One region of the Streptomyces sp. NPDC048353 genome, then DNA from elsewhere that is predicted to be linked to it. Evidence: riboswitches for the same ligand, from Rfam matches in the RefSeq annotation. Region 1 holds a riboswitch; each other region holds the start of a gene.

The links. Region 1 has a riboswitch for cyclic di-AMP ahead of ACZ6RC_RS30810 (M23 family metallopeptidase). Riboswitches for the same ligand answer to the same signal wherever they lie in the genome.
Region 2: another riboswitch for cyclic di-AMP. It lies ahead of ACZ6RC_RS27400 (transglycosylase family protein); the one in region 1 lies ahead of ACZ6RC_RS30810 (M23 family metallopeptidase).
Region 3: another riboswitch for cyclic di-AMP. It lies ahead of ACZ6RC_RS12450 (M23 family metallopeptidase); the one in region 1 lies ahead of ACZ6RC_RS30810 (M23 family metallopeptidase).

What each region holds. Positions count from the first base shown of each region.
Region 1 covers NZ_JBVJGU010000011.1:95,627-99,894, forward strand. Annotated here, with positions in the region: gene ACZ6RC_RS30805 (GntR family transcriptional regulator) at 1-503, opposite strand, end outside; gene ACZ6RC_RS30810 (M23 family metallopeptidase) at 712-1,494, opposite strand; cyclic di-AMP (ydaO/yuaA leader) riboswitch at 1,508-1,671, opposite strand; gene ACZ6RC_RS30815 (M16 family metallopeptidase) at 1,964-3,331, opposite strand; gene ACZ6RC_RS30820 (M16 family metallopeptidase) at 3,358-4,268, opposite strand, start outside.
Region 2 covers NZ_JBVJGU010000008.1:276,160-280,427, reverse strand. Annotated here, with positions in the region: gene ACZ6RC_RS27410 (FtsB family cell division protein) at 1-42, opposite strand, end outside; gene eno (phosphopyruvate hydratase) at 144-1,430, opposite strand; gene ACZ6RC_RS27400 (transglycosylase family protein) at 1,740-2,429, opposite strand; cyclic di-AMP (ydaO/yuaA leader) riboswitch at 2,432-2,604, opposite strand; gene ACZ6RC_RS27395 (transglycosylase family protein) at 2,864-3,823, opposite strand; gene ACZ6RC_RS27390 (cytochrome P450 family protein) at 4,003-4,268, opposite strand, start outside.
Region 3 covers NZ_JBVJGU010000003.1:480,835-485,102, forward strand. Annotated here, with positions in the region: gene ACZ6RC_RS12440 (STM4011 family radical SAM protein) at 1-267, shown strand, start outside; gene ACZ6RC_RS12445 (SGNH/GDSL hydrolase family protein) at 254-1,021, opposite strand; gene ACZ6RC_RS12450 (M23 family metallopeptidase) at 1,223-2,182, opposite strand; cyclic di-AMP (ydaO/yuaA leader) riboswitch at 2,185-2,342, opposite strand; gene ACZ6RC_RS12455 (tyrosine-protein phosphatase) at 2,734-3,555, shown strand; gene ACZ6RC_RS12460 (DUF6126 family protein) at 3,622-3,777, opposite strand; gene ACZ6RC_RS12465 (helix-turn-helix domain-containing protein) at 3,798-4,268, opposite strand, start outside.

The sequences.
Region 1 (4,268 bases):
TCGACCGGCTGCGCGGCCGGCTCGATCGCGTACATCCAGGCGATCTTGTGCCGCAGCTGGGTGAGCAGCGCGGTGAGCGCCGGGCTGCCGGAGGCCTGCGCGAGGGTCTCGTGGAACCAGCCGTCCAGGGAGCGCAGGTCTTCGCCCTGGCCGCGCCTGGCCCGCTCCTGCCCCAGCCTGACCAGGCCCCGCAGCACTTTGAGGTGGGCCTCCGTGCGGCGCTGGGCGGCGCGGGCGGCCCCCAGCGGCTCCAGGAGCGCCCGCATGTCCAGGAGGTCCGCCGCCTCCTGCTCGGTGGGCTCGGCGACATGGGCGCCCGCGTGCCGGCGGGTGACCACGAAGCCCTCCGACTCCAGGGTGCGCAGCGCCTCGCGGACCGGGACGCGGGAGACTCCGTACCGGCGTGCCAGCTGCTCCTCCGTCAGCCGGCTTCCGCACGCGAAGACACCGGAGACGATGTCGTCCCGAATCGCCGTGCATACCGAATGCGCGGGGATGCGCATGTTCGACCTCCGCCTTTTCCGCGCGAAAACCATCCGATGGACGTCTGTTCGTCGACTCTTCGGTGACTCTATTGCAGCGGGGCGGTATTTCCGATGGCTACCGGGGATTCATGGATGTCTTTTGGCCGAGAAAAAGCCCCGGCTCGGTACGAGCCGGGGCTTTTTCGACCGGGCCGTGGGGCGGCCCGTGCGTTCGGACGCGGTCGGGTCAGACGTTCACACCGCGGGCGCGCAGGTACGCGACGGGGTTGATGTCGGAGCCGTACTCGGCGCTCGTGCGGGCCTCGAAGTGCAGGTGCGGGCCCGTGGAGTTGCCGGTCGAGCCGGAGATGCCGATGCGGTCGCCGGGGGTCACGGTCTCGCCGACCGAGACACTGATGGCCGAGAGGTGACCGTACTGGGTGTACGTACCGTCGTTCATCCGGATGACGATGTTGTTGCCGTACGCGCCGCCCCAGCCGGCCTCGACCACGGTGCCGGCGCCGACGGAGACGACCTCGCTGCCGTAGGAGGCGTGGAAGTCGACGCCCGAGTGGCTGCCGGAGGACCAGAGGGAGCCGCCGGTCTGGTAGCCGGTGCTGACGTACGAGCCGGCCACGGGGAGCTGGAAGGAGTTCAGGCGCTTGCGCTCGGCCTCCCGGGCGGCGCGCTCCTTGGCCTCGCGGATCTCCTTTGCGCGGGCCTCGGCCTTGCGCTTCGCCTCCGCCTTCGCGCGGGCCTCGGCCTTGGCCTTGGCTATCGCCTCGACGGCTTCCCGCTCCTGCTCGGCGGCCTGGACGTCGATCCGGTCCGCCAGCGACTCGGAGACGACGGCCATGTTCATGCCGGTGTCCTCGAGCGCGCGGGTGTCCGTGTCGGCGGCGAGCGCCGGGGAAGCGAGGGTTCCGATGACCCCGGTGGTGGCGATGGTGGCGACGCCGGCGATGCCCGCGCTGCGGCGCGCCAGACGGCTCGGACCACGATGCTTCCCGGTGGCACGGGTGAACGCCATGTAGTGGCTGATCCTTTCCTTCCTTCTCGCCTACCGGGTTAGCTGACGGGTTCGGAGCAGGAAGGTCTCCTACGGGCCCCTCCGCACGGGTGCGAAGGCGTCCGATTCACCCCAGGGACTTCATGGGTCCCCGGCTCCCCAGGCTCGCGCCTGACGGGGACTCGGCGATGACTGTCCGATGCCACGGGTGTGGCGGGTGCAACTGGCGAACAGCCGGATTGACGCTAAGCGGACCGTCTTTCAATCGGCAAACGGACTCGCCGGTTTGTAAGACATGCCACAGGTCAGACAGGCATCCTCTCCCTCAATACGGACAAACGATCAATATGGGCGAGGACCCCGACGTATGGTGACGTCGGGGTCCTCGCCGGAGCGCGCGTTCCGCTCCGTTCAGCCCTCGTTCGGCCGGTCGGCCCGTGCCCGGTTCTCGTCCGGAGCGCGCTCCGCCGGTCGGCCTCCCGGTGCTCGATCAGCCGGTGACGACGGTGACTTCGCCGATGCCGAGCGCCCGCACGGGCTCCTCGATCTGCGCCGCGTCGCCGACGAGCACGGTCACCAGACGGTCCACCGGGAAGGCGTTGACGACCGCCGCCGTCGCCTCCACCGTGCCCGTCTCGGCCAGGCGCGCGTACAACTGCGCCTGGAAATCGTCCGGAAGGTGCTGCTCGACCTGGTCGGCGAGCGTCCCGGCGACGGAGGCGGCGGTCTCGTACTTCAACGGCGCCACGCCCACCAGGTTCTGCACCGCCACGTCGCGCTCCGCGTCGGTCAGCCCCTCGGCGGCGAGGGTGCGCAGCACCTTCCACAGGTCGTCAAGTGCCGGACCGGTGTTGGGGGTGTCGACCGAACCGCTGATGGCGAGCATCGCGGCGCCGTTGCCCGCGCCGTCGGAGCGCAGCACCTGGCCGAAGGACCGCACGCCGTAGGTGTAGCCCTTCTCCTCGCGCAGGACGCGGTCCAGGCGGGAGGTGAGGGTGCCCCCGAGGCAGTACGTGCCGAGGACCTGGGCCGGCCAGACCCGGTCGTGCCGGTCGGCGCCGACCCTGCCGATCAGCAGCTGCGTCTGGACCGCCCCGGGGCGGTTGACGATGACCACGCGGCCGGTGTCGTCGGCCGTGATCGGCGGGACGGGGCGCGGCTCGGCGGTGTCGCCGGTCCACGCGCCGAGCGTCTCGGCGAGGACCTTGTCCAGGTCGACGTCGGTCAGGTCGCCCACGACCACGGCGGTGGCCGTGGCGGGCCGGACGTGCGCCGTGAAGAAGGCGCGGACGGCCGTGGCGTCGATCGCGGCGACGGTCTCCTCGGTGCCCTGGCGCGGCCGGGACATGCGCGAACCGGCCGGGAACAGCTCCTTGGAGAGCTGCTTGGCCGCCCTGCGGGCCGGGTTGGCCGTCTCGTGCGGGATCTCGTCGAGCCGGTTGCGCACCAGCCGCTCGATCTCGGTGTCGACGAAGGCCGGGGCGATCAGGGCCTCGGCGAGCAGGCCGAGCGCCTTGGGCAGCCGCGAGACGGGAACCTCGAGGGAGACCCGTACGCCCGGATGGTCCGCGTGGGCGTCGAGGGTGGCCCCGCAACGCTCCAGCTCCGCCGCGAACTCCTCGGCCGAGTGCTTGTCGGTGCCTTCGGACAGGGCCCGCGACATGATCGTGGCGACGCCGTCCAGACCCTCCGGCTCGGCCTCCAGGGGGGCTTCGAGGAAGATCTCGACGGCCACCACCTGCTGGCCCGGACGGTGGCAGCGCAGCACCGTCAGGCCGTTGTCCAGGGCCCCCCGCTCCGGAGCCGGGAAGGCCCAGGGGCGGGCCGTGCCCGGCTGCGGCTGCGGGTGGAAGTCCATGCTCGTCAAAGACGCGGCAGCGTCGCTCACTGGTCCGCTCCCTCTTCCTCGTCGTTCTCGCTGTCGCTGTCGCTCTGCTCGGCGGTCACCGGTTCGTAGACGAGCACCGCGCGGTTGTCGGGACGCAGCCGGGCCGCGGCGACGGCCCGCACCTCGTCCGCGGTGACGTCCAGGACGCGGTTGACGGCGGTCAGGGCGAGCTGCGGGTCGCCGAACAGCACCGCGAAGCGGCACAGTTCGTCGGCGCGGCCGGCGACCGTGCCGAGCCGGTCGAGCCACTCCCGCTCCAACTGCGCCTGGGCACGCTCCATCTCCTCGGGCGTGGGGCCCTCGGAGGCGAAACGGGCCAGCTCCTCGTCGACGGCGGCCTCGATCTCGGGGACCTCCACACCGCCGGAGGTCTTCACGTCCAGCCAGCCCAGCGAGGGAGCACCGGCCAGGCGCAGCAGGCCGAAGCCGGCCGCGACGGCCGTGCGGTCGCGGCGGACCAGCCGGTTGTGGAGCCGGGAGGACTCGCCGCCGCCGAGGACGGTCAGGGCCAGGTCGGCGGCGTCGCACTCGCGCGTGCCGTCGTGCGGGAGGCGGTAGGCGGCCATCAGCGCGCGCGCCGGGACCTCCTCCTCCACGACCTCGCGCAGCTGCTCGCCGATAGTCTCGGACAGCGTGCCGTCGCGCGGCGGACGCTTGCCGTCGTGGGACGGGATGGAGCCGAAGTACTTCTCGATCCAGGCGAGGGTCTGCTCCGGGTCGATGTCGCCGACGACCGACAGCACCGCGTTGTTCGGCGCGTAGTACGTACGGAAGAAGCTGCGGGCGTCCTCCAGGGTGGCCGCGTCCAGGTCGGCCATGGAGCCGATCGGCGTGTGGTGGTACGGGTGGCCCTCGGGGTAGGCGAGGGCGGTCAGCTTCTCGAAGGCCGTGCCGTAGGGCACGTTGT
Region 2 (4,268 bases), on a different contig from region 1:
CCGGGTCGCGGTCGAGAAGCGGTCCCGGTTCTTCGCGGCCATGTCGTGTCGCCTCCCCTGTCCGTTCCCTCACGCGCGTACGTCCCCGCACACGGTACGGGACCGGGTGCGGGGACGTACGGAAGCTACCTGCGGGAGGTCGTTCAGCCCTTGAAGCGGGGGAACGCGCTGCGGCCGGCGTAGACCGCGGCGTCGTCGAGGATCTCCTCGATGCGCAGCAGCTGGTTGTACTTGGCGACGCGCTCGGAGCGGGCCGGGGCGCCGGTCTTGATCTGGCCGCAGTTGGTGGCGACGGCGAGGTCGGCGATGGTGACGTCCTCGGTCTCGCCGGAGCGGTGGGACATCATGCACTTGAAGCCGTTGCGCTGGGCCAGCTCGACGGCGTCCAGGGTCTCGGTCAGCGAACCGATCTGGTTGACCTTCACCAGGAGGGCGTTGGCGGACGCCTCCTCGATGCCGCGGGCCAGGCGCTCCGGGTTGGTGACGAAGAGGTCGTCGCCGACGAGCTGCACCTTGGCGCCGAGCTTCTCGGTGATGACCTTCCAGCCGGCCCAGTCGTCCTCGAACAGCGGGTCCTCGATGGAGACCAGCGGGTAGGAGGCGACGAGCTCCTCGTAGTACTCGGTCATCTCGGCGGCCGAGCGGGACTTGCCCTCGAACTCGTACGAGCCGTCCTTGTAGAACTCGGAGGCGGCGCAGTCGAGCGCGAGCGCGATGTCCTTGCCCGGGACGTAGCCGGCCTGCTTGATGGCCTCGAGGATGAGGTCGAGCGCGGCGCGGTTGGAGTCCAGGTTCGGGGCGAAGCCGCCCTCGTCGCCCAGGCCGGTGGAGAGGCCCTTGGTCTTCAGGACGGACTTGAGGGTGTGGTAGACCTCCGTGCCCCAGCGCAGCGCCTCGGAGAAGGACTCCGCGCCGATCGGGGCGATCATGAACTCCTGGATGTCCACGTTGGAGTCGGCGTGCGAGCCGCCGTTCAGGATGTTCATCATCGGAACGGGCAGCAGGTGCGCGTTCGGGCCGCCGAGGTAGCGGAAGAGCGGCAGGTCCGACGCCTCGGAGGCGGCGTGCGCGACGGCGAGGGAGACGCCGAGGATGGCGTTGGCGCCGAGCGAGGACTTGTCCGGGGTGGCGTCCAGGTCGAACATCGCCTGGTCGATCAGGCGCTGCTCGGTGGCGTCGTAGCCGACGAGCTCCGGGCCGATCTGCTCGATGACGGCGAGGACGGCCTTCTCGACACCCTTGCCCTGGTAGCGGTTCGGGTCACCGTCGCGAAGCTCGAGGGCCTCGAACGCACCGGTGGAGGCGCCGGACGGAACAGCAGCACGGCCGGTGCTGCCGTCGTCGAGGCCGACCTCGACCTCGACCGTGGGGTTGCCTCGGGAGTCCAGGATTTCCCGGGCTACGACGACGTCGATGGACGGCACGAGCATCTCCTTCTGGGATGTGAAGCTAGATGTGAAGCATGCGGCGCAGGGTCTCTTTGGCCTTGCGGCAAGAGCCTAACCGGCTCCGGGGCTCCCGTCGGCCGGGCGCCCGCCCGCTGGGACGAAAAAGGACCCGGGGGCATGCATATGGGGCCAAAGGCCCTCAGATCTACTCGGCGGTAACCACGGGTGGGGCCCGGACGCGCGGAACCCCGGCCCGCAGCGCTCGGGGGAAGGGCGCTGCGGACCGGGGTGGTCACCGCGGGAGGGTCGTGGGGCCCGTGCGAGCCGCCGGACGCGCACGGGCCGCCGGGCTCACTTCAGGTGGAGCTGCTGGCCCGGGTAGATCAGGTCGGCGTCGTCGACGATGTCCTTGTTGAGCTCGAAGAGCTTCGCCCAGCCGCCCTTGACGTCGTGGGCGGCGGCGATGGTGCTCAGGGTGTCGTCGGCCTTGACCTTGTACTCGCCGTCACCCTTCTCGACCTTCTTGCCGGTGGGGGTGGTGACGGTCTTCTTCGGCGCGGCCTTCTTCTCCGCCTTCGGCGCGGTGCGCTTCTCGCTGCGGGTCGTCGGCTGCTCGGCCTTGCGCTCCGGCGCGGGGGCGGCCTGCTCGGCGGAGCCGCCGTCGTACGAGGCGCCGGAGAGGCCCACGCCGCAGCTCGGCCAGGCACCCTTGCCCTGGCCGGCCAGGACCTTCTCGGCGACCTGGATCTGCTGCGACTTGGAGGCCTGGTCGGCGGAGGCGGCGTACGCGGTGCCGCCGTAGGCGGCCCAGGTGGAGGCCGAGAACTGCAGGCCGCCGTAGTAGCCGTTGCCGGTGTTGATGGACCAGTTGCCGCCGGACTCGCACTGGGCGACGGCGTCCCACTCGGAGGACGTGGCGGCGGAGGCGGAGCCCGCGGTCATCAGCGGGGCGGCGACGGCGACACCGGCGACGCCGACGAGCGCGACGGCGCGGGTGGCCTTGGAAGCGCGACGGTGCTTGCCCTTACCCGAAAGCAGCATGGAGTTCTCCTCACCGACGCCTGCGAGGTGAGCTGTCGGGTTCGGACCAAGTGAGTTGTCCGGCCGCGTGACCAGCACGCGGCTCCACCCCAAGCCGGTGTTCCGGCCGTCTCTCAACGGCCGGGACCGGCGCTTACCTTGGGTCCCCCGCTCCTGCCTACGGCGCTTGCGCGACGACTGTTCCCATCGACCGACGGCAGGATTCGGCGTTCCCGGTCGACGAGGCCCGCGGTGGCGAGCGGTGTCGACCGTAAACACAGACCCCCGTGAAGTTCAAAGAGGTCCATAGGGGAGAAATCACCCCTCCTTGCCCCTGCCCAAAAGCCGTTTACGCAGGTGAGAGGCGACAGGAGCAAACTTTGCGGACGTGACACGCCAGTTGGGGCAAAGAGACCCTTGTCTCACTTGCACAGAACCGGACATACAGCCCCTAACTACCCCTGCGCGGGGACGGTTTCGGGGGTCAGGTCGAGGCTCTGGCCAGGGAGGATGAGGTCCGGGTCGGCACCCACCGTTCCACGGTTGGCGTCATAGAGGGCGGTCCAGCCGCCGGGCAGCTCGTTCTGCTGGGCGATCTCGGTGAGGTTGTCCCCCGGCTTGACGGTGTATTCGTCCGCAGTGCCGGGAGTGCCCGTATTGTCCACAGGCTTCCCGGGGGTGGCGTCCTTTGTCGTCCCGTCAGTCCCGGTCGCGCCCTCGGTCGGCTCGGCGCCCTCGGCCGGCTCGCCCGGCGAGGCGTGACGGCCGCCCTCGCGGCTCGCTTCCGTACCGCTTTCGCGCGTGGTGTCCGTTTGGCCCGGCTCTTCGGGGGCGGCGCCGCCGCGGTGCTTGCCGGTGCCGGGGGCGACCGGCTCGGACGGGGTCCCGGACTCCGGCGCGCCGGTGGCCGTGGAGGCGTCCGGCGTCGCCGGGGTGGCGGGCGCGGACGTGGCGGGCGCGGACGCCCTGGGGGTGACGGGCGCGATCGGGGAGGTCCCCGGGGTGGCGGACGCGGACGGGAGGCCGTCGGTCCGGTTCGACTCCGCGGCCGGCCCGGTGGGCTCCTCCGGCGTGATCGGAGGCCCCGGGTCGACGTCGGGGGCGGTGCCGTCGTTGGTCAGACCGGCGATCGGGGCGCAGGTGGCCCACTCGGTGCCGCCCGCGGCGAACGCCCGCTCGGCCACGGTGATCTGCTGCGCCCGGCTGGCGAGGTCCGCACTGGTCGCGTACGACAGGCCGCCGTGCCGCTCCCAGGTCTCCTGGGTGAACTGGAGTCCGCCGTAGAGCCCGTTGCCGAAGTTGGCACTCCACAGGCCACCCGATTCGCACTCGGCCACCCGGTCCCAGGTGGCGACATCGGCGGCCGAGGCGGACCCGGCGCCGAGCAACGGCAGCGCGAGAGCCGATCCGGTCACGCCTGCGGCGACGACTATGGCGGGGGCCTGGCGGGGTCTGCGGTGACGTCCGTTCCCGGAGCGCATGCGAGGTGCCTTTCGCGTGACGGCTGAGACTGCGGTGAACGTAGCGGCATTCGAACGTCAGTCACAAGTCGATGCAGCGGAGATCACGTAAAAGTCACAGTCTTGATGGGCCGTCAGCTGCCAGAACGGGTGAACTCCACCGGAAGCGTGCGCAATCCACGCATGATGAGACCTCCGCGCCACCGCAGATCCGCCGGGTCGGCGGCGAGGCGGAGGTCCGGCAGCCGGGTCAGAAGGGTGGCCAGGGCGATCTGTCCTTCGAGCCGGGCGAGGGGGGCGCCGATGCAGTAGTGGATGCCGTGGCCGTACCCCAGGTGCTGGTTGTCGCGCCGGGACAGATCGAGGGTGTCGGGCGCGTCGAACCGCGCCGGATCGCGGT
Region 3 (4,268 bases), on a different contig from region 1:
GGTCTCCCCTGCCGGACCGGCGAGTCGGTGATCTCCGTGGACGGCGACGGGACGGTCCGGCGCTGCCACTTCGTCAAGGCCGAGCTGGGCGGTCTCTACGACGGTTCCTACCGCGCCGCCCTGCGCCCGCGCGCCTGCCCGCTCTCCGTCTGCGACTGCCACATCGGCTACGTCCATCTGGAGTCGCTGCCGCTGTACGACGTGTTCGCGGGCGGGGTCCTGGAGCGGATCCCGGCGGCGCCGCCGGGCGGTCCTAGAGGGGCATGAGGTCGGGCCGCTTGGCCGCCACGTGGTCGCCCGAGCTCTCGCCCCGCAGCCGGCGGCCGATCCACGGCACGAGGTACTCCCTGGCCCACAGGATGTCGTCGCGGCGCAGGTCGAGCGCGCCGCGCGGGGGCAGGGGCGGCCACGGCTGGTCCGGGTCGGCCGGTACCTCGATGCCGAGGACCTGGGCGGCGCGGAGCGCGACGCGGGTGTGTCCCTCGGGCGAGAGGTGCAGCCGGTCACCGTCCCAAGCCCGCCTGTCCTGGACGGACTTGAGCGACCACAGGTCCAGGACCGGGCAGCCGTAGCGGTCGGCGATGGACCGGACGTGGGCGGTGTAGGTGGCGATCTTGCCGCGCAGATGGCGCAGCACGGGTACGTCGCGGGTGTCGAAACCGGTGGTCACCATGACCGTGCCGACGGCGGAGGTGAGGTCGGCGACGGCGCGCTCGAAGCGTTCGGCGACGGCGTCCGGGTCGCTGCCGGGCCGGATGATGTCGTTGCCGCCCGCGCAGAAGGTCACCAGGTCGGGGGCGAGCTGCTTCGCCCGCGGGACCTGCTCCGCCACGATCTGGTCGAGGAGGCGTCCGCGCACGGCCAGATTGGCGTAACGGAACGCGTCGTTCTCCGGCAGCCGGTCGGCGAGGAGGACCGCGAAACGGTCCGCCCAGCCGAGGAAGCTCCCGCCGGGGCCGGGGTCTCCCACGCCCTCGGTGAAGCTGTCTCCGATCGCCGCGTACGACCCGAATACGTCCATGTCTCTTGATCTCGAATCGTCTGCCACGGGAGCACATCTTTCCTTTACGGGTGTGACCTACGCGACCGTAAGGAGGGGTTGACGGAGGGTGAGATATGCCACCGGTCAAGATTGCGCCAAGGCGGAATACGCGAAGGGCCCGGCACGAAGGTGCCGGGCCCGGTGCGCACCCGGAGAGAAGGCGATTCCGGGTGGGGTGCGTCAGATACCGACGCCCTTCTGGCGGAGGTACTCGAGCGGGTCGATGTCCGAGCCGTAGCTCGGCCCGGTGCGCATCTCGAAGTGGAGGTGCGGGCCGCTGGAGTTGCCGGTGGAGCCCGACAGGCCGATCTCGTCGCCGCCGCTGACGGACTGGCCGGTGGAGACGGAGAGGGAGGAGAGGTGGGCGTACTGCGAGTAGGTGCCGTCCGCGTGCTGGATGACGACCTCGTTGCCGTACGAACCGCTCCAGCCGGCGGAGTGGACGGTGCCCGCGCCGACGGCCTTGACGGAGGTGCCGGAGGAGGCCATGAAGTCGACGCCGGTGTGGTAGCCGGAGGACCACATGGAGCCCGAGGCGCGGTACTGGGTGGAGATGCCGCCGCTGACGGGGGCGACCCAGCCGGAGGACGCGGCCTGGGCGGGCTGCTCCTGGGCGGGCGCCGGCTCGGTGCGCTCGGCGCTGCGGGAGCTGCGGGTCTCGGACGCGTCGGCGGAGGACTTCTCGGCCTTGGGGGCGGCCTTCGGCGCGGCCTTGGGGGCCTTGGCCTTCGGGGCGGGCGCCTCGGCCGTCGACTTCGCGCCGATGCTGAGCTTCATGCCGGGGAAGATCAGCGAGGGGTTCTCGCCGACGACCTGGCGGTTGTCCTGGTAGAGCTTCTTCCAGCCGCCGGCCAGGTGGTGCTCGGAGGCGATCTTGGACAGGTAGTCGCCCGCCACGACGGAGTACGTCGTGGGCTTCGCCTTGGCGGCGGCGGGGGCGGCCGGCGCCTTCGCGGGAGCGGCGGCCACGGCGGCGACGGCCTGCTCGGGGGTCACGGTCGGGGCGGACTTCTCGGCGGCGTGGGCTCCGGTCGCGCCGAGGAGCGGCAGGGCGACGACGGCGCCGCCCGTTCCGGCGGCGACGAATCCGCGCGTGATCGGGTTGACCTTGGGACGGCGGTGCTTACCCTTCGCGGGCATGGCGAATTCCTCTCCGTCGCCTACGAGGTGAGCTGTCGGGTTCGGGCTGGAGTTGCCCGGTCGCGATCGCTCGCGACTTCACCCCAAGCCGTTCCGGATCGACCGGATCGGCGTACTACCTGGGTCCCCCGCTCCTGCCGTACGTGGGTGGGTGCGGATTCCGGACGGTGGCAGGATTCGGCGGTCCGACCGGATTGACGGTGACCGTAGACGAGCGGGGTCGGCGTGAACAAGCCGCTCTTTTCCCCGCCCATTCGGAGGAGCGATTTACGTCCGGAATTCCGGTCACCCTCCGTGGATGCGGGACTCTCGACATCCTTTTCTCGCAGGGCGTTTGCGGAAGACGATCAGGCACGGTCCGTCACCTGTGAGACGCTGCTCACGCGTCGAAACCCATCTCCCCTGCAATCAGGGCGCGTTATCACCAAGGCCCTAATTCGGACAGAACACCCATTCCCGTCCGAGGGGTGTGCGCCCGGCTCGCCACCCGGAATGATTGCCCCTGGAACCGATCTCGTATCGTCGAAGTCCGCCAACCTTCAGGAGCACTCGTGACGCAGCAGCTGCCCCAGGTCTCGTCGACCGAACCCGAGCTGACCGGGGTCCGCAATTTCCGGGACGTGGGCGGCCTGCCGACCGAGGACGGCGGGTCGGTCCGGTTCGGACGCCTCTACCGCAGCGGCCACCTCGCCCATGCCACCGAGGACGACGCGGCCTTCCTCGCCGGCCTGGGGCTGCACACCGTCTTCGACTTCCGCAACGCGGCCGACCGGAAGGTGGAGGGCGCGGACGTCGAGCTGCCCGGCGTGCGGAACGTGAACATCCCGCTCAACGACCCGGCGGACGGCAAGGAGTTCTGGAAGCTGGTCAGCGGCGGCGAACTGGATCAGCTGCGCGAGGCGCTCGGCGACGGCAAGGCGGCCGACCGAATGTCCGATTCCTACCGGAAGATGGTGGTCGAGCGGACGGCGGAGCACAGCCGCGTCCTGCACGCGATGGCCGACGACAGCGTTCCCGCGCTGATGCACTGCGCCGCCGGGAAGGACCGGGCGGGGCTCTCCATCGCGATCTCGCTGCTCGCGGTGGGCGTCGAGCGGGAGGCGATCGAGGCGGACTACGTCAAGTCGAACGACCCGCACCGCCGCTACAAGATCCGCCGCAGCTCCACCTCGGCGGACGCCATGGCGCCCGAGGTGATGGAGCTGCTGAGCCCCCTCTTCGACGCGCGGGTGGAGTACCTCCGGGCGGCCTTCGAGACGATGGAGCAGACCTGGGGCACGGTCGAGGCGTATCTCTCGCAGGGCCTCGGGCTCTCCCCGGAGACACGGGAGCGCCTGCGCCGGAGCCTGGTGACCGGGCCCACCGAGGTCTGAGCGGCCGGGACCGGCGCGACGAGCGAGCGGGGCCGGGCCCGGAGGCCCGGCCCCGCTCCTGGTCCGCTACTGGTTCTGGCCGCCGAGCAGGAACAGCAGGTAGAGGAAGCCGGCGAAGAGGTGCCCGGCCACCAGATAGGCGAAGAGCCGCAGGACCAGGCCCTTGGGGAACTTGCCGCCCCCACGCTCCTCGCCGGTGACCGCAGTTGATTTGTCGGACATGTCGGATCCCTTCCGGGGGCTCATCGCGGGCGGGCGGTCGTGTCGCCGAGACAGGTCTCGGCCGCGGGGCTCTGCATCAGCGTGTGGACGAAGAGCAGGTCGGCGCCCCCGCGCGTGGCGGCGCCGATGCGGTGGGGCGTGAGCGAGTCGAAATGGGCGCTGTCGCCCGGGTCGAGGACGTGCACGGCGCCGCCGAGGGAGAGCCGCACCCGCCCGTCGATCACGTGCAGCCACTCCTCGCCGGGGTGGACGCGCACGATGTCGGAGCGGGTGGCGTACGGCACGTGGACGCGGAGCGCCTGCAGGGCGCGGCCGGCTCCGCCCGCCTGGTGGTAGATCCAGCCGTCGGCCTCGACCGGCTCGGACCGGCCGGCGCGGATGACCGGGTCGCGCTCGGGGGGCACCTCGCCGAGGAGCGCGGAGACCGTCGTACCGTAGATACGGGCCAGCGCGAGCAGCATCGGCAGCGAGGGCTGGCGCCGGCCGGTCTC